Linked DNA regions of Spartinivicinus poritis. The protein of the gene in region 2 binds, or shares a complex with, the protein of the main gene of each other region. Links are inferred from orthologs where the notes say so. Each region holds a gene or a part of one and is shown on either strand. Other genes may lie near its edges. The genes, in order: xseA and ORQ98_RS07525.

Region 1 (3,778 bases), on a different replicon or contig from region 2:
CAGTACCTACTGCGGCACCTACGCGTAATTGGCCTGCAGAATCTTTACTAGCATTTGGGAAATCTTGAGCCTTTTGGATATCTTTCACTGTCATCATGCCAGTGAGATTGAAGTTATCATCAACCACTAATACTTTTTCGATGCGATGCTTATGTAACAATTGTTGTACTTCGTTAGGATCAGCACCTTCTTTAACTGTCACCAGTTTTTCTTTTGGTGTCATAATGTCAGAGACTAATGTATCCAAATCCAACACGAAGCGAACATCACGACTGGTAACTATTCCCACCAGGTCACCGTTTCGCATAACAGGCACACCTGATATTTTATTCTGGCGGGTGAGGTCTAATAACTGCCTGACTGTTGCCCCTGCTTCAATCGTGATAGGATCTTTTACCACGCCACTTTCATGCTTTTTAACTGCACGAACATGGTAAGCCTGATCAGCAATGGTCATGTTTTTATGAATGATGCCAATACCGCCCTCTTGGGCCATGGCGATGGCAAGCTGAGATTCCGTCACTGTATCCATTGCAGCTGATACCAGAGGAATATTCAGCTGAACTTCCCGGGTAAGCTGAGTTTTTAAGGATACATCTTTAGGCAATACTTCAGAGTAACCTGGAACTAATAAAACATCGTCAAATGTTAGGGCTTCTTGGGCAACGCGCAACATACTATGTCTACCGTATTGGCTTGCAAGGTGGGTAAATAAATCCCGCCAGTATAGCTTTTTTAGCTACTACTAACAATATCGACTGCTTTTAAAATCATCTAAGGCTGCTATGACCATACCAACAGCGGACCCCTATATTTCTCAATCCACTCCAGAACGGCAAGTGCTGAGCGTTTCTCAACTCAATCAACAGGTACGCCGACTGCTGGAAATTAGCTTAGGCCAGATTTGGGTAGAAGGTGAAATTTCTAACCTGGCGATTCCCTCATCAGGGCATTGGTACTTCACCTTAAAAGATGCTAATGCCCAAGTTCGCTGCGCCATGTTCCGCAACAAAAACCAGCTACTAGGGTTTATTCCTGAAGAAGGCACCCAGGTATTAATGCGCGCCAAAGTAAGCTTGTATGAAGGCCGTGGAGACTACCAACTAATCGCTGAGTATTTAGAAGAGTCTGGTGATGGTGCACTGAGACGGGCATTTGAGCAATTAAAGCAAAAACTGTCACAACAGGGCTTTTTTGAGGAAGCACATAAACGACCAATTCCTGAACTACCTAAGCATATTGGGGTGGTTACCTCTCCGACTGGTGCTGCCATTCATGATATTTTATCAGTACTGAAAAGACGCTTTCCTGCCATTCCTATTACCGTATTTCCCACCGCTGTTCAGGGCAAAGAAGCTGCACCACAAATCGTTGCTGCAATTACAGCGGCTGAACGCTATGGCCAATGTGATGTGCTAGTTGTTGGTAGAGGTGGTGGTTCGTTAGAAGACTTGTGGCCCTTCAACGAAGAAGTGGTCGCCCATGCTATTTATAATTGCTCAATACCTGTCGTGAGTGCAATTGGCCATGAGGTGGATTTTACGATTGCTGATTTTGTGGCTGACTTGCGTGCTCCTACCCCTTCGGCTGCAGCCGAAATGCTAAGTAGCGTTAGCCAGCAGGAGTGGCTATCTGTCATAACTAACTACCAAAACTTGCTTAAAGAGAAGCTGCAAAATGCACTTGCTTTTCATCAACACCAATTGACTAGCCTGAAAAAAAGACTTCGTCACCCTGGTCACCGTTTACAAGAGTTAAGTCAACGGTTTGATGATTTGGAAATTCGCTTAAAGCAAGCAATGGATAAAAAATTGGTTATTGCCAAAAACCAGCTAAAACTTCAACATAATGCCATCCAGCAACAGTCACCGGCTAAACAACTGTTGCAGTATCAACAATTCGTTCAATTACTTACCAATCGCTTACACCACAGTACTCAACAAGCACTAAAAAACAATCAACTTAAAATGCAGCACGCAGCCAAACAACTACAAATGGTGAGTCCATTGGCGACATTAAGCCGAGGTTATTCGATTACTTTAACTGAAGATAAGAGTCAGGCTATTCGCTCTTATAGTGAGGTAAAACCAGGGGACCAGCTAACAACTTTACTGACTGATGGGGAAATTAGCTGCCGGGTAGAAAAAACAACAAAGCGCCGAGCGCTAAAGACCAAATAAAGCAAAAAGCTGACTTGCTAGGGAATATCACAAAAACTAACAGATATGGGGTAACAGGGTATTCTATCGCCGCTGTCGGGAACAGTTTTAGCTCTAAAGGCCAGGGATGGCCTTTAGAGCGGCGAGGAATAAACTGTTATTCCGTGTCAGACGCAAAACTTCTTTTCAACATCCTTTTGCGTCACCCTAGTTAAGAAAAATTTTTTATGATCATCGATTATTTAAATGATCAGACTCGAAGGGTAACTAGCTTTTTTTCTTACGTTTCTTCTTATGCTCTGCCTTTTTCACATGTTTCATTAGACGTTTTTTCTTATTAACTTGACGATCTGATAACTTATTCTTTTTCCCTGCATAAGGGTTTTCGCCACCTTTAAACTCAATGCGTATTGGCGTACCAACAATCTTTAATTCCCTGCGGAAAGTATTTTCTAAATAGCGCTGATAACTGGCAGGCACTTCACTGGTTTGATTACCATGAATCACAATAATCGGTGGATTACTTCCTCCCATGTGGGCATAACGTAATTTAATGCGATTACCTCGAACCAAAGGAGGCTGATGCTCAACTATTGCATCCTCTAACAAACGCGTCAGTTGGTTAGTTGACCAGCGACTCATTGCTGCTTGATAAGCTTCTTCTACTGACTTATATAAATTTCCTACGCCAGATCCATGGAGTGCAGAAATATAGTGAATGCGAGCAAAATTAATAAAACCCAAACGGCGCTCCAGTTCTTCCTTAACCTGGGTTTTCATTTCTGTATCCATGCCATCCCACTTATTCAGTGCGATCACAACCGCTCGACCTGACTCTAAAATAAAACTCAATAAGTGTAGGTCTTGATCAACCAAGCCTTCTTTAGCATCTAAAACCAGAATCACGACATTAGCATCACTAATTGCCTGTAAGGTTTTAACAACAGAAAACTTTTCAACGGCCTCTTTGACTTTGCCACGACGACGTACACCAGCCGTATCAATTAACGTGTATTTTTGCTCTTGTCGTTCAAAAGGAATATAAATGCTATCGCGCGTAGTGCCTGCATGGTCAAACACAACCACCCGATCCTCACCCAGCATTCTATTGACCAACGTAGATTTACCGACATTGGGACGCCCGACAATACCTATTTTTATGCCCTGGGCTTCTTGCTCAATTTCAGCTGTTTGCTGCTCTTCAACCCCTTCTGCACTTTCTGCTAACTCAGTCAATTCTTCAGGTTTGGGAAACTCATCCAAAACCTTATTAATCAGCGCTTTCACACCACGACCATGGGCAGCAGCAATACCTTCGACATTAGCAAGACCCAGCTCATAAAAATCTGCCAATGCTGCATCAGCATCTAAACCGTCCAGCTTGTTTACCACTAAATAAGCAGACTTATTATGTATCCGTAAGTGCTTGGCAATCATTTCATCAGCTGGAGTCAACCCTGCCCGAGCATCAACCAGAAATAACACTGCATCAGCCTCATCAATCGCTTGCAACGACTGACCAGCCATCATGGCATCAATGCCTTCCTCGTTACCAGTGATACCACCTGTATCAATTACCAAATAATCGCGATTGCCAAGCTTTCCTTCACCATACTGAC
Region 2 (14,933 bases):
CCTAATATAGCGCTACACTTAGTTCATAATATTGTCATTAAGTACAGCCATTGAAACTGGTGCAGTGGGTCATGGAGAGGATAATGAGCAAAAGTATTCTAACCCTAAGCTTGTTTGCTAGCTTAAGCTTCTCATTGCTCTGCTCTGCAGAACCACAAGTTAGTGTGGTGGGGTTGTTTAGTGGTAAAGCCGTCGTCAATATTGATGGTAAACGGTATATATTAAAGCAGGGTAAAACCGGGCCGAAAGGCATTAAACTGATCAGCGCCAATGCATCAGAAGCTGTGCTGGAAATAAATGGTAAAGCCCGCACCTTTGGCTTGTCCCGTGACTATAGCCGTCAGTATTCTGCACCCAAAAAAGTAACAGTTACCCTTAACCGCTCCTCAGATGGTCACTATTATGCTTATGGTGCTATCAATGGGGTGCCAACAAAGTTTCTAGTTGATACTGGTGCTACTTCTGTTGCAATGAACTCGATAGTGGCCAAGGCTGCAGGGGTTGATTATATTGCCAGCGGTACTCCAATTAATACGGCAACTGCCAGTGATATAGTCAAAACCTTTAAAGTTAATTTGCAGTCAGTCAGTATTGGCGGTATCAAGGTCAACAATGTTGAGGCGGGCGTTCATGAAGGCAGAATGCCAGATATTACCCTGTTAGGTATGAGTTTTCTTCGTCATGTCAAAATGACTGAAGAAGGTAATGTATTAACGTTAGAGCAAAAGTATTAGTAATTGTCATCTGCGAAGGGTTTGGGTTGTTTTTTTTAGGTCTTGATAAAAACATTTTGGCTAAACCATCTCATAGCAGTAGCGATTTAGGAGTGATTGTGTCGGTATCATTTGTTGCTTCATCAAAGCTTCCCACCCCTTTTGGTGTGTTCGATATGCACGGCTTTATGGATGAGCTGACCGGTAAAGAGCATGTTGCATTAACAATGGGCAATGTGAGTGATGGTGAGCCAGTATTAGCGCGTGTTCATTCTGAGTGTTTGACAGGTGATGCATTATTTAGTTTGCGCTGTGACTGTGGAGCTCAGCTTCAAGCCGCATTAAAGGCAATCGCAGAGGCAAGTCGAGGCGTTATTCTTTATTTGAGACAGGAAGGTCGGGGAATTGGCCTGCTAAATAAGATCAAAGCCTATCACTTACAAGATGGTGGGGCGGATACCGTTGAAGCTAATGAGCAACTTGGCTTTGCAGCAGACTTGCGTCGCTACGATATGTGTCAGCCAATGTTGGAATATTTAGGTATTGGTAGCCTGTGTTTAATGACTAATAATCCAGCGAAAGTAGCCGCACTGGAAAAAGCTGGTTTGAATATTATTGAGCGTAAGCCTATTGAAACGGGCAGAAACCCTCATAACGAACGCTACTTGTTAACTAAAGCCGATAAAATGGGGCACTGGATTACTCCTCCAGAAACCTAATAATGACAATTTATATATAACTAAAAAAGCCAGCAATTTGCTGGCTTTTTTAGTGGGTTTACAAAGCTGGTCAAGCGAGAGAAGGTTGGGCTTGGCTCCGCTCGTTATTAGCTAAGCGTGTTTTAACTGTAGCAATAATGCTTGCTGGATCTAAACCGCAAGCTGCTAACTGCTCGCTTCGTTTGGCTTGTTCTATAAATTGATCGGGAATTCCAAGGTTGATCATGGGTACACTACTATTCAGCTGATGAAGTAGCTCATTAACACCTGAGCCTGCACCACCCAATACGGCTCCCTCTTCAATAGTGACCAATAGCTTATGGCTTTCAGCCAGCTGCTTGATGAGTTCTTCATCCAAGGGTTTGGCAAAGCGCATATTAGCAACTGTTGCACCTAACCCATCAGCAGCCTCAAGAGCGTTTTCCAGTAAAGTGCCAAAAGCGAGAATAGCCACTTCACTGCCTTGTTTGACAATTTCACCTTTACCAATTGGAAGGGTTTCAAGTTCTTTGATAATTTCAGTACCTATCCCAGTCCCGCGAGGATAACGGACTGCAGCTGGCCCTTGGTGCTGGTAGCCTGTGGATAGCATCAGTCGGGTTTCGTTTTCATCAGCAGGGGTCATGATGACCATTTCTGGGATGCAGCGAAGGTAGGCAATATCATAGCAACCTGCGTGGGTAGGACCATCCTCGCCAACCAGGCCTGCACGATCGATGGCAAACAGGACATCAAGATTTTGCACAGCAACATCATGGACCAGTTGGTCATAAGCTCGCTGTAAAAAAGTTGAGTAAATAGCAACGACAGGTTTAAGTCCTTCACAGGCAATGCCAGCGGCAAGAGTAACAGCATGCTGTTCAGCAATGGCGACATCAAAATACCGGTCAGGATACTGCTCAGCAAACTTAATCAGGTCTGAGCCTTCTTTCATTGCTGGAGTAATGCCTATCAACTTATTATCAGCCGCAGCCATGTCACATAACCAGCTGCCAAATATATTGGAAAACTTGGGCTTTTTCGCTTGTGGTGGAACAGATTTAACCGGTGGTGCAGGCTCTAACTTAGTGATGGCATGGTAACCAATCGGATCTTCTTCAGCAGGGTTAAAGCCTTTGCCTTTTCGGGTAACAACATGGAGAAATTGAGGGCCTTTCAAGTCTTTAATATTGCTTAAAGTGTGAGTCAGTGTTTCCAGGTCATGGCCATCAATAGGGCCAATATAGTTAAAACCCAGCTCCTCAAATAAAGTACCTGGTACTACCATACCTTTCACATGTTCTTCAGTCCGGCGGGCTAACTCCCAGGCTTTTGGGATGTTGCTTAATACTTTTTTACTGCCTTCCCGCATGGAGTGATACATTTTGCTAGACAGAATTTTAGCAAAGTAGTTAGAAAGCCCACCTACATTATTCGAAATAGACATGTCATTGTCATTGAGAATGACTAGCATATTGGCATTGACATCAGAAGCATGGTTGAGCGCCTCAAAGGCCATGCCTGCGGTTATTGCTCCGTCACCAATGACTGCAATGGATTTTCTGTCTTCACCTTGGAGTTTGGACGCAATAGCCATACCTAAGGCAGCACTGATAGAAGTACTGGAATGTCCAACCCCAAATGTGTCGTATGGGCTTTCAGAGCGCTTGGGAAAACCTGCCAGGCCATCCTTTTGGCGAAGGGTATCCATCAACTGACGCCTACCAGTCAGTAGCTTGTGGGGGTAGGCTTGGTGACCTACATCCCATACTAGCCGGTCGTATGGAGTATTAAACACATAATGAAGGGCAACGGTGAGCTCAATGACTCCCAACCCAGCGCCAAAGTGCCCGCCAGTCTGGCCAACACAAAAAAGTAAGTATTCTCGAAGTTCTTTTACAAGTTGCGGCAGTTGTTCTTCAGATAGTTTGCGTAAATGTTCTGGCAAATCCACCTGATTCAAAAGTGGTGTAGCTGGTTTTGTTAGAGGAATCTCATTAAACATTGACATGCAAACTCATTCTAAAATGGGGATGAGCTCAGGCTTTTAGCAGGTAATGCTGACAAGTACTTTATACTGCACTAGTGGTACATCGATAATGTAAGTAAGGGGCACCACTAGCACCCTGTGACCCAAAGCGGGGTATTTTACCTGAACTATGAATTTTTGACCATTTCAACAGGGTTTGTTCTAGCTGGAACACTTCTCCAATTTGCAGAAAAGTTGAAGGTGCTAATGGGATTGCAGCCTCCATTGGTGGTAATCACTACAGCTAATATCTCTGATATCAGGCTATGTAATCAAGATAGTGCTTTGTTAGTGATTCCTTTGGATAATCAATAATGCCAGTTGCCTAAGAGGAGCAGCTGCTTGGCCTAGTGGTTTTAAAATAGCCAGTGCCTCATCTGTTAGTTGTTGGGCCTTTTGTTTAGCTTGTGATAAGCCCATTATGGCTGGATAGGTAGGCTTGTCATTAGCAATATCTGCTCCCTGGGTTTTACCTAAGGTTTCAGTATCAGACTCAATATCTAAAATGTCATCCTGAATTTGAAAAGCAAGCCCTACGGCATCTGCAAACTGACCTAGCTGCTGCCAGGTAGTTTCATCTACTTGGTTGCTAGCCAGTGCGCCCAAATGGATACTGGCTTTGATGAGCGCCCCAGTTTTGCAGTGATGCATTTTTTCAAGCTGCTCAAGCGAGAGTTGTTTACCAACAGAGCATAAGTCAATTGACTGGCCTGCAACCATCCCATTCATGCCGGCTGCTTGTGCTAAGACCTGAACCTGCTTGAGTCTAGCAGAGGATGATAGGGTGCAACCTGGAAACCAGTCATGGGTAGCCAATGTTTCAAAGGCTAATGCCTGGAGTGCATCACCTGCAAGAATGGCGGTGGCCTCATCAAAAGCAATATGGCAAGTGGGTTGGCCTCGACGTAGCGAGTCATCATCCATTGCGGGCAGGTCATCATGAATGAGTGAGTAGGTATGGATGCACTCAATGGCTATCGCAGCTGGGTCAGCGCTCTCCAGGTTGCCACCTAACCCAAGACATGTTGCATAAGTGAGTAATGGACGAAGGCGCTTCCCACCTTGGGTTAAGCTATAGTTAATCGCTTTTTTTAAGTAGGGCGCTGTATTGGGGTGGCTACTGATAAGGTTATCAAGCAACTGGTTGGTTCGCTGTTGTAGTTCAACAAGTTGCTTTTGCTGCGACATCATAATAGCTAACTACTCTTCTGTATCAAATGGCTCAATGGTTTGTAGGCCATTTTTTTCAAGCAATACATTCACTTTTTGTTCTGCTTTGGTTAGAGCCTGCTGGCATTCACGAGTGAGCTTAATACCTTGTTCAAAAGCTTGTAATGAATCTTCTAAGGAAAGTTCACCTGATTCAAGTTGTTCGACTAGTGTTTCCAGCTCGGTCAGCGATTTCTCAAATGAGATTGAGGCTTTTTTTCTAGCCATAGATATGCTCCCCCTGTTGATGGTTGGCAACAGTACCGAACCCTGCTTTGCCGGTCAATGGGGTGCGTTTTTTAAGAAACTGACTAGACTTTGAAACTGGGGCATCTCTACAAACTTTCAACCTTATAAATTAAGGAGTGTACCGGTGGATCTTGCGACACTGGTAGGGCTACTTGGCGCATTTGGTATCGTGTTGGCGGCGATGGTGCTAGGCGGTTCGGTGCTGGTATTTGTTAACGTACCCTCACTGCTAATAGTTATCGTAGGCAGTATTTTTGCCGTTTTAATGAAGTTTACTTTAAAGCAATTTTTAAGTGCTTTTGGTGTGCTGGGTAAGTCGTTTAAATTTAATTCTGTCGACTTAAATGTGTTGATGGAACAGATTATCGATCTGGCTGAAACGGCACGGAAAGGTGGCTTACTGGCACTTGAAGATAAGCAAGTTGAACATGAGTTTTTGCAAAAGGGTATTCAAATGCTGGTGGATGGCCATGACCCTGAAGTGGTTAAGGCTGTGCTTTCCAAGGATATGCGACTAGCGATTGCTCGCCATGAACTAGGCTCAAAAATATTTACTGCTTTGGGCGATGTAGGCCCAGCTATGGGAATGATTGGTACCTTAGTCGGTTTGGTGCAGATGTTATCCAATATGTCTGATCCTAAGTCAATTGGGCCTGCTATGGCTGTTGCACTGTTAACTACTTTATATGGCGCAATGCTGGCTACCATGTTTGCTCTGCCTATAGCTGACAAGCTGTCTATTCGTCGAGATGAAGAAGCCTTAAGTAAGTCACTCATTATTGATGCGCTGCTAGCTATACAAGAAGGACAAAACCCCCGAGTGATTCAAACCATGCTGAAAACTTATCTGCCTGAAGGAGTGCGTGGCTCTGAGGAAGGCTGAAAGGTTAAGCTATGGCTGATGATAATGAAGAGTGCGAATGCCCGCCGTGCCCGGCCGGGATACCTGCTTGGGTAATGACATTTGCTGACCTGATGTCATTGCTGATGTGCTTTTTTGTCTTATTACTCTCATTCTCTGAAATGGATATTAAAAAATACAAGCAAATTGCGGGTTCCATGGCCAGTGCATTCGGTGTGCAGAATATTATTAAGCAAAAAGATATTCCCAAGGGTACCAGTGTTATTCAGCAAGAGTTCAGCCCTGGGCGTCCTGAGCCTACCCCACTCAATATCGTTCAACAACATACGACAGATATAACCAAGCAAGAGTTGGAGGCTAGTGCTGAACAATTTGAGGCTGCTGATGGTGTTCAGAATGAAAAATTTCAAGAGTTGATTGAAATTATGCAGGAGTTGCAAGATGAGTTGGATCAGGAGGCTATGAAACTGGCCAACTCACTTCAGGAAGAAATTGATAAAGGGAATATTGAGGTAGAAACCAAAGGACGAAAAATAGTGATTCGGGTTCAAGAGAAAGGCTCTTTTCCTTCAGGCTCTGCAGAGTTGCAGTTAGACTTTATTCCTGTGATGGCCAAAATAGCCAATGTGCTTTCTCAGCATACCGGCAGTATTTCTGTCGAAGGGCATACTGACTCAATTCCAATCGATACAGAAGAATTCCCATCGAACTGGGCGCTTGCATCAGCTAGAGCGGTTTCTGTGGCGCATGAGTTGATGGCAGACTCTCGAATGGATCAAAGCCGGTTTCAAATTAAAGGCCTGGCTGATACTCGGCCTCTGGTGGATAACGAAACACCAAGCAATCGGGCAAAAAATCGTCGAGTAGAAATTGTTATAAAACAGGGAGAGGATAAAGAGCTAAAAGATGGCTTGAATGAGTTAAAAGCAGAAGATAAGGATCTATTTGAAAAACTACAGGAAAAAGAGCCTGACTTTTTCTTAACGCCAGATGAGATTTTTTAACTGAGATTTAGGACGATGGAAGAGCGCCGCCGTTTTTTTCGCATAGATGATAAAGTGGGCCTTCGTTTTAAGGTGGTTACTGAGCAAGAATGGGAACAGTTTAAAGAAACAGGTGGTGCACCTATTGTTGACTCGCAAGCGGTACCTTGCCCTGGTCTCGAGCAGCAACTGACTGAGGCTATTGATAGTTTAAGACAGGTTTCAGTAGAAGCTGCTGATGTAGCCTGGTTACTAAATGCCAAAATAAACGGTTTGGTTGAGCTAATTGCTACAGATACCACGCTGCCTGATTTGATTAAGTCAATGGATGTGAATATCAGTGCTTGTGGTATGGCATTTCGAACAATGAAATCTTTGCAGCAAGATCAACTGTTGTATTTAGAAGTTACTTTAAAACAACAAGAACAACCTTTAATCGCACTGGCAAAGGTAGTGAGCTGTAGTGACCTTGAAGAGACAGAGAGTCTTGAGCAGTTTTTGGTGAGAGTGGACTTTTGCGATATTGAGCCAGATGCTCAGGAGTTATTGATTCAATACGTAGTCAAACAACAAGGGCAGCTGTTAAAACAAAAAAAACAGCGTAAATGAAGACCATAAAAAAAGACCCAATAACATCTGCTATTGGGTCTTGTAAATAAGACAGCTTTTCTACTTAACTAGTCTTTTTTGTTCCACACATTTGGATCCATAGTGCGATCCAAGAATGGGAATTTCTTACGATCGAATACAGGCTTCTTGTTAGCCCTCAATTGCTCGTCAAAATCTTTCAATACTGTAAACGCAATCTTCGACAGCAGTAAGATGGCAACAATGTTAATGATAGCCATTACACCCATGGACAAGTCCGCCATATTCCAAACCAGGCTTACTTTTGCTACAGCACCAAATAGGATCATACCAAGTACAACTATGCGGTAAGCAAACAGTAAAGCTTTGCTTTCCTTGATAAACATCAAGTTAGTTTCACCATAGTAATAGTTTGCAACGATAGATGTGAAAGCAAACAATAAAATAGCGAAGGCGATAAAGTAGCTACCCCAGGTGCCAACATGCTCAGTAAGGGCCTGTTGAGTTAGGTTAGAGCCACTTAGCTCACTACCGGGTACCAGTTGATTAGACAGCAGCACGATAGCGGCAGTCGCTGTACAGATAACAATAGTATCAATGAATACACCCATCATTGACACAATCCCTTGAGTCGCTGGGTGAGGTGGATTTGGGCTAGCAACAGCAGCAGCGTTTGGTGCACTACCCATACCTGCTTCGTTAGAGAACAAACCGCGCTTCAGACCGTTCATAAAGGCTTCTTTAATCATCCACCCGGCAGCACCACCTGCAGCACTTTCCAATTTGAAAGCATGGTCGAAGATAGTAGAAAACACGCCAGGTAGTTTATCGATATTCATGAAGATAACGACTAGCGCTATTAGCAGGTAAAGCAGAGCCATAAAAGGCACACAATATTCTGCAAAACGGGCAATAGAGCGGATGCCGCCAAAAATCACGATAGCCGCAACAATGATAATGGCGAAGCCAATGTAGTAGTCAACAAACTTGATGTCGCCTGCATTGAATGCTGTTTGCATCGCTGCTGAGATAGTGTTTGACTGAACTGCGTTGAACACCAGGCCAAATGCAATAATCAAACTGATCGCAAATGCAATGCCTAGCCAGCGCTGGCCAAGACCTTTTTGGATGTAGTAGGCAGGGCCTCCACGGAAAGTGCCATCGCCACTGTCAGTTTTGTAGACTTGGGCCAGGGTACATTCAATAAAACTGGTAGCCATACCAAGCAGGGCGATTACCCACATCCAAAAAATAGCGCCTGGACCACCTGCATAGATAGCTGTTGCTACCCCAGCTAGGTTTCCTGTGCCTACTCGTGCTGCTAAGCTGGTACAAAATGCTTGGAAGGAGGAAATGTTGCCATCACTACTTTGGCGGCTGCTAAACAAGGCTTTAGCTGAATAACCAAACCGTCTGATTTGAATAAAGCCTGAAAAAACTGTGAAATAAATCCCTGCAGCTAATAGCAACCAAATCAGAAGGTTACCCCAGATAAGGCCGTTACCGGCGTCAACAAAGCTGCTAAGCGCTTGTTCCAAAGCTTCAAGGCTGGTCACTGTTTCTGTTGTACTCATACTGCATACCTTTGTTTTACTACTTAAGTTGGCGATGCATAGTGACATTGCCGATAAGACATACATAAGGAGGCGAAGCATAATGGTGGTAAATCGCTTTTTAAATAGTACTTATACGTAGTGACATGAAATTAAAAATATGGCGGATGAGGCTTGTGAGGTATAATTTGATAGTGCCAGACATTAAGACAGAAAAAAGTTAACTTATTGAAATATAATAACTTATTGTTTAATTTTGATGCTGAAATTTATACTGTCAGACTACATATGCTTTGTATCTAACAAGTGTTTTAATATAGAAACATTTTTTTTGAAAATGTTTGAAATGTGATCTATATGAGGGGCGGAATACGCTTCTTAAGGCCTTCAGTTTGTTTTGTAGATAAATAAGTTCAACAAACTCAGTATAACTACCTATCTGTATGTGAACTTAGATGCTTAGTCAGGCCTGGCTATTTAGTCAGAATGTCTGAAACTTGAGTAAGAAGAGACTTATTCAGATAAGGTAATCATTACCAAGCTTGAATAATTATAGTACAGAACAAATATTGGCATGCTGGTGTCATTAGATAGCGGTTATTGATGAGTTTTTAGTGAGCGTCTTACTGGCGCTATGGGCTTAAGGAAATGCCTGAATGGGTAAAATAGCAAAGAACGCTACTAGAAGTATGATCTTTATCGCTATAATTGTTGAATAGACTGCAATGCTAAAGCTCTACCTCTCACACAGTCAGGTCGATATAGAGGATGTCAACGTCTAAACGGTTTCAAGTATTTGTTAGTTCTACCTATCGTGATTTGGTAGATGAGCGCCAGCAGGTGTTTCTCGCCCTACTTGGGTTGGGTTGTATTCCTGTCGGGCCTGAATTTATCCCAGGGTTTGATAATGATAGCGACGATTGCTGGCCAAAGGTGCGTCAGCAAATTGATGAAAGCGACTATGTTGTTTTGTTGCTCTCTGGGCGCTATGGCACTTTAACTCAAAGTGGGATTAGCTTTTTGCATCGTGAGTATACCTATGCAAATACGTTAAAGAAGCCGATTTTGTGCTTTATCCGGGATCCACGCTATCCGCTCGCGCCTAATAAAAAAGAAAGAACGGCTGATGGTGTCGCCCGTTTTAGGGTGTTTCGTGAGTCTTTGCAGAAGCATGAGCACTTATCTTGGGATACCACTGACAGCTTAATCATGTCACTGCGTCAATATTTGCCACAGTTTATGGATAAGCACGAGGCTGTTGGCTGGGTAAGAGCTAATGCGCTACCAGAGCAACAAGGTCAGCAAACAGCAAAGATGAGCTTTTCTGAGCAACTGACTGAGTTACAGGAAGTAAAAAATGCATTGAACTATCCTGACATGCTACAGCAAAACCGCTCTGTTGCCTTACTTAAGCAGTCTGTTGAGCTAACTTATATTTGTAATATTTATATTCAGGGTAACTGCAAGTTGATTACTGAAAAGGCTTCGTTACTTTGGCAGGATATTTTTACAGCGTTTGTTAATCATATGCAGCAAAGCGCCTCTGAAGATAGGATCAAGCAATCATTAGCGCACTTTTTGGAAGAGCGTTTCGCTAACACAATTTATGAACAAAATCAGGAAGTTCATGCAATTAATGACTTCCAGTTTACTGACACTTCTCTGCGAATGATTCGCTTGCATCTACGGCGAATGGGGTTGATTCGGAAGGATACCTTGCGCTCAAGTCGGACTCGCTCTGTTTGGCAGCTGACTCCAATTGGTCGCAAGGCACTGCAGGATTTGTCAGTGGTGGAAACCATGAAATCCTAAGTTATACATCAGCTATATTATAGTGATTCTCCTCTGAGATTGAGCACAACCTCCTGTAACTTATCTGCGGAGACGGCCTCTGGTTGAATTAAGTCTCCAGTTATTACTGACACTTTGGACCAAAAGCGTTTTGGGCGCTTCGTCAGGGCATGGCCTCCTTTATGGCTGAAAAAGCTACCCCATAAACCGCGTAATGCCATTGGGATGACGGGGACTGGATCGCGTTCGATAATTTTTTCGATGCCCTTTTTAAACTCATTAATTTCACCGTCTTTGGTGAGTTTACCTTCAGGGAAAATACATACTAGCTCCCCTTTTTTGAGGGCTTCAGAAATATGATCAAACGCAGTATTAAAGGCATCAGGATTTTGGTGGCGCGAAGTAATCGGAATTGCTTTAGCAACTCGAAAAATAAAATTCAGTACTGGTAGATCATAAATAGGCTTATACATCACAAAGCGGACGGGCCGGTGACAGGTGCCTGCTAGTAAGAGTGCATCTACATAACTGACATGGTTGCAGACAATCACACCAGGGCCTTCATCAGGTATTTTACTGATGTTCTCACTGCGAACGCGGTACATGGTGTGAGTGAGTATGTAGATTAAAAAACGCATGGCGAATTCAGGTACGGTTGAGTATACATACACTGCTACGACTGCATTCAGTAAAGCCAATACCAGAAAAAACTGAGTGATTGTAAGTCCTGCAACGCCAATAAATAAAATGCCGGATAATGCGCTCACCACCATAAACATCGAGTTGATAATATTGTTAGCAGCAATTACCTGGGCTCGGTATTCCTCTGGGGTGCGGTGTTGTATCAAGGCATACAAAGGTACGATAAACAGACCGCCAAAAAAGCCTATTAAGGTCATGTCAATCAGCACACGATAGTTGCTGCCGGTTTGGAAGAACTCTGTAAAGCTTAACAGTACTGCTGAATTGCTTGGTTGTGTGGCAAAAAATAAATCAACCCCAAAAATAGTTAAGCCAATACTACCAATAGGTACAATGCCAATTTCAATCTTGTGACCAGACAAGCGCTCGCAAGACATTGAGCCTAAGCCAATGCCAATAGAGAAGGCAGCCAGCAAACAGGTGACTACCCCTTCAGCACCACGCAATATTTCTTCAGTGAAATTAGGTAGTTGAGTTAAATAAGCCGCGCCTAAAAACCAAAACCAGCTAATAGCCATAATTGACAGAAATACTGAATGAGACTGCTTAGCTTGTTTGATGATGCGCCAGGCTTCGGTAACTGGGTTCCAGCTGATTTTTAGAGAAGGGGCGCTGGCAGGTGCTTCAGGGATTTCACGACTGCAAATATAACCAATAATGGCAAATACAATGACGGATATAGAGATCCAAGTAGATGACATTTCTAAACTGGCCAATAAACCACCGGCAATAGTGCCAAACAAAATGGCGAGGAAAGTACCCATTTCAACAAAGGCATTGCCACCTACTAACTCATCTTCATATAGGTGTTGAGGAATAATGGCGTATTTGACCGGGCCAAAAAAAGCAGATTGGGTACCCATTAAGAACAGGATAAACAACAGTAACCAAAGATTATTAAAATAAAAGGCAACGGCAGCGGTAAGCATAATGCATATTTCAAGGATTTTAACTCGCCGGATAATTTGCGATTTTTCATATTTATCAGCTATTTGTCCTGCCAAAGCTGAAAACAAAAAGAAGGGTAAAATAAACAAGCCAACAGCTGTGTTAATTAAAATGTCTTCAGAAATTGATGCAGTCTGATTACCAAATTGAGAAATATTGAAAGTGACTAAAAAAACCAAAGAGTTTTTAAAGATATTGTCATTAAAGGCACCAAAAAACTGGGTAAGAAAGAAGGGCAAAAAGCGCCGCCGCTTCAATAAGCCAAACTGACTTTTTTCCTCATTAGGGTGCATGGTTACTACTCCTTTATGCTTATCAGGGGTGCCTTAGCTGGTGAGCCCTGCTAAAAAATGATGTATTAATTGTTCTAGCATGTATTCGGCGCTTGTTGTATTGCTAATAAACAACTTATCACCTAATGCCAAGCTGGTGATGCCGTGAACACTGCCCCAAAGTGTGCGTGCGGTAAGCTGAATCTCTTCTGTTGACTTATTAGGACAGAGTTGAGCTAGTTGATCTTCAACTAGTTGAAAGAGTCGGTTTATCTTTTGTTGATGCCACTCTGGTACAAGCTCATCGTTAGACATTTTGTGGGTAAAGACTAAAGTCCAGTGGTTGGGTTCGGTCACTGCAAATTGTAAGTAACATTTAGCGAGCGTACCGATAGCTTTTTCAGGTGACTGATCATTTTGAGAACAACTATTGGTCAATTGCTTATATAGTCGGTCTAGCGTTCGACCATTGACCTGTAGCAGCATATCGTTTTGATGCTGAAACAAGGTGTATAGAGTGCCAGGTGTGTAGTTGATAATAGTGGCGATCTTTCGTACAGAAAGCTTGTCTGCAGGCAGTTCATCAAGTAACTGCTCAATTGCACTTAAAACCATTTCCTTGATTTGTTCCTGGGTATGTTCGTGTCTTCTTGCCATAACTCTGCTTTGGGTTGGAGTGGTTACTCCAATCAACTACTCTAATTGAACGATGTTCAATTAGAGTAGTTGATTTAATCGATCGATACAAGCTCGAATAGCAAGTAAGTATGGGCTTGATGGTTCGAACGTTTTTTATTATTAAAACTTATAGAAAATTTTATATTTATAGTTTTTATTGATTATATTTGGATAAGGCTGATCTGAAGTAAACTGACACATTAAAGTCACAGCTACTATAGTAAAGCATAGGTTTGTATTACAGAGACTGCTTTGATGAGTATTCAGTTAGGTGCAGTACTAATCAGTTTCTTTATAAAGTGTAGTGTGGTGTACGCATCTTCATTAAATGTCACAGTGCCTGTACTGTCTTATCGAGCAGCTGCATTTGATTACCAGTATCGATTACTTGAGTTTGCTTTGGAGAAGTCTGGTTATCAATATCAATTAAAAAAAGTAACACTTGATACATCTCAGGCTCGCCTAGAAACAATGTTAAATAAAGGTGATCAGGTCAATGTATATTGGATGGGGACTTCTATAGAAAAAGAAAAACAGTTGATTCCAGTACGTATACCGATACTTCGAGGCTTGCTTGGGCATAGAGTATTTATTATCCATAAAAAAGATCAGGAACGATTTAATCAGATTAAAACAATAGATGATCTAAAAAAAATGGTTGCAGTGCAGGGAATTGGCTGGTCAGATATCAAAATTCTTAAAAATGCCAGCCTTAAAACAATAGCTAGAAAATATAAAACCATTTTTGATATTATTAATGCTGGGGACAGGGTTGATTACTTTCCAAGAGGTGTGAATGAAGCTTGGGATGAAGTAGAGCAGTTTAAAACAACTAGCCCTAATATAACAGTTGAGTCTAAAATTTTACTTGTTTATCCTTTTGCAATATTTTTCTTTGTCAGTCCTAATCATCCTGAAATTGCTCAGGCACTAACGAAAGGGTTAAAAAAAGCTTATAAAGACGGTAGCTTTATGGGATTTTTCAGTGGTCACCCGAGTATTGTTGCTTTGTTTGAGAAGGCCAATATTGAGGGACGGTTGAAACTTGTGATTAATAATCCTTTAATGAGCCAGGAAACCATGTCGATACCCGGTGAATACTGGCATACAAAGCAGCAGTGATCAGGTTATAAACTTGATGCAATAGGTAAAATGCTAATGAGAGTTAGTTAGCGGTGTCAGATAGTCATGTTAATATGGAAAAAACTAACTAGACGAAATTCTTTAGCCGCAAAATCTTTGGCACGTATTCTATTAATTAGCTCCATCGTTACTCTATTTGTTATTTGTGCGCAAGTTTACTCTGATTATAATGCAGATATAAGTGCTATAGACGAACGATTGAGAAATATTGAGCGAAGCTATTTAACAGCAATTGGTGAGCAAGTTTGGAATTATGACATCGATACGCTGAACGGTTTGCTTGAGGGGATTGCACAACTACCTGATATTTCATCGGTTAAGTTTGTTGCTGAAGATGGAGCAGAGTATTCGAAGCAAAATACTGGTGGGGTTAGATACCCTAAAGCAAAAACATTTAAAATTAATTATGAGGTGGAAGGAAAAATAAACTCCTTAGGTGAGCTTACCGTTGTTGTCGATTTACAGAGAGTTTATCAGCGGCTAATTGATCGATCAGTATTTATTTTGGTTTCGCA

Evidence for each region.
Region 1: the proteins of ORQ98_RS07525 (region 2) and xseA are in contact, whole or in part, in a cryo-EM structure (PDB 8TXR), measured with the Escherichia coli proteins. The link is inferred for Spartinivicinus poritis from one-to-one orthologs.

The regions. Positions count from the first base shown.
Region 1 is NZ_JAPMOU010000001.1:185,447-189,224, forward strand. What follows is about bases 1-2,982. They hold xseA (exodeoxyribonuclease VII large subunit), read left to right. Parts: upstream 1-785; coding sequence 786-2,180; downstream 2,181-2,982. Other genes in these bases: guaB (IMP dehydrogenase), read right to left, coding at 1-676; der (ribosome biogenesis GTPase Der), read right to left, coding at 2,427-2,982. In the rest of the region: more of der, read right to left, coding at 2,983-3,778. UniProt on the Escherichia coli protein: Bidirectionally degrades single-stranded DNA into large acid-insoluble oligonucleotides, which are then degraded further into small acid-soluble oligonucleotides.
Region 2 is NZ_JAPMOU010000007.1:2,555-17,487, reverse strand. What follows is about bases 3,260-6,189. They hold ORQ98_RS07525 (exodeoxyribonuclease VII small subunit), read right to left. Parts: upstream 4,878-6,189; coding sequence 4,641-4,877; downstream 3,260-4,640. Other genes in these bases: ORQ98_RS07515 (flagellar motor protein MotB), read left to right, coding at 5,793-6,189; pomA (flagellar motor protein PomA), read left to right, coding at 5,023-5,781; ispA ((2E,6E)-farnesyl diphosphate synthase), read right to left, coding at 3,729-4,631; dxs (1-deoxy-D-xylulose-5-phosphate synthase), read right to left, coding at 3,260-3,422. Also shown: ORQ98_RS07550 (phosphatidylglycerophosphatase A family protein), read left to right, coding at 1-5; ORQ98_RS07545 (retropepsin-like aspartic protease family protein), read left to right, coding at 84-734; ribA (GTP cyclohydrolase II), read left to right, coding at 833-1,432; more of dxs, read right to left, coding at 1,503-3,259; more of ORQ98_RS07515, read left to right, coding at 6,190-6,764; ORQ98_RS07510 (PilZ domain-containing protein), read left to right, coding at 6,780-7,352; ORQ98_RS07505 (alanine/glycine:cation symporter family protein), read right to left, coding at 7,421-8,905; ORQ98_RS07500 (DUF4062 domain-containing protein), read left to right, coding at 9,653-10,696; ORQ98_RS07495 (MFS transporter), read right to left, coding at 10,714-12,618; ORQ98_RS07490 (TetR/AcrR family transcriptional regulator), read right to left, coding at 12,652-13,254; ORQ98_RS07485 (type 2 periplasmic-binding domain-containing protein), read left to right, coding at 13,531-14,397; ORQ98_RS07480 (bifunctional diguanylate cyclase/phosphodiesterase), read left to right, coding at 14,464-14,933. UniProt on the Escherichia coli protein: Bidirectionally degrades single-stranded DNA into large acid-insoluble oligonucleotides, which are then degraded further into small acid-soluble oligonucleotides.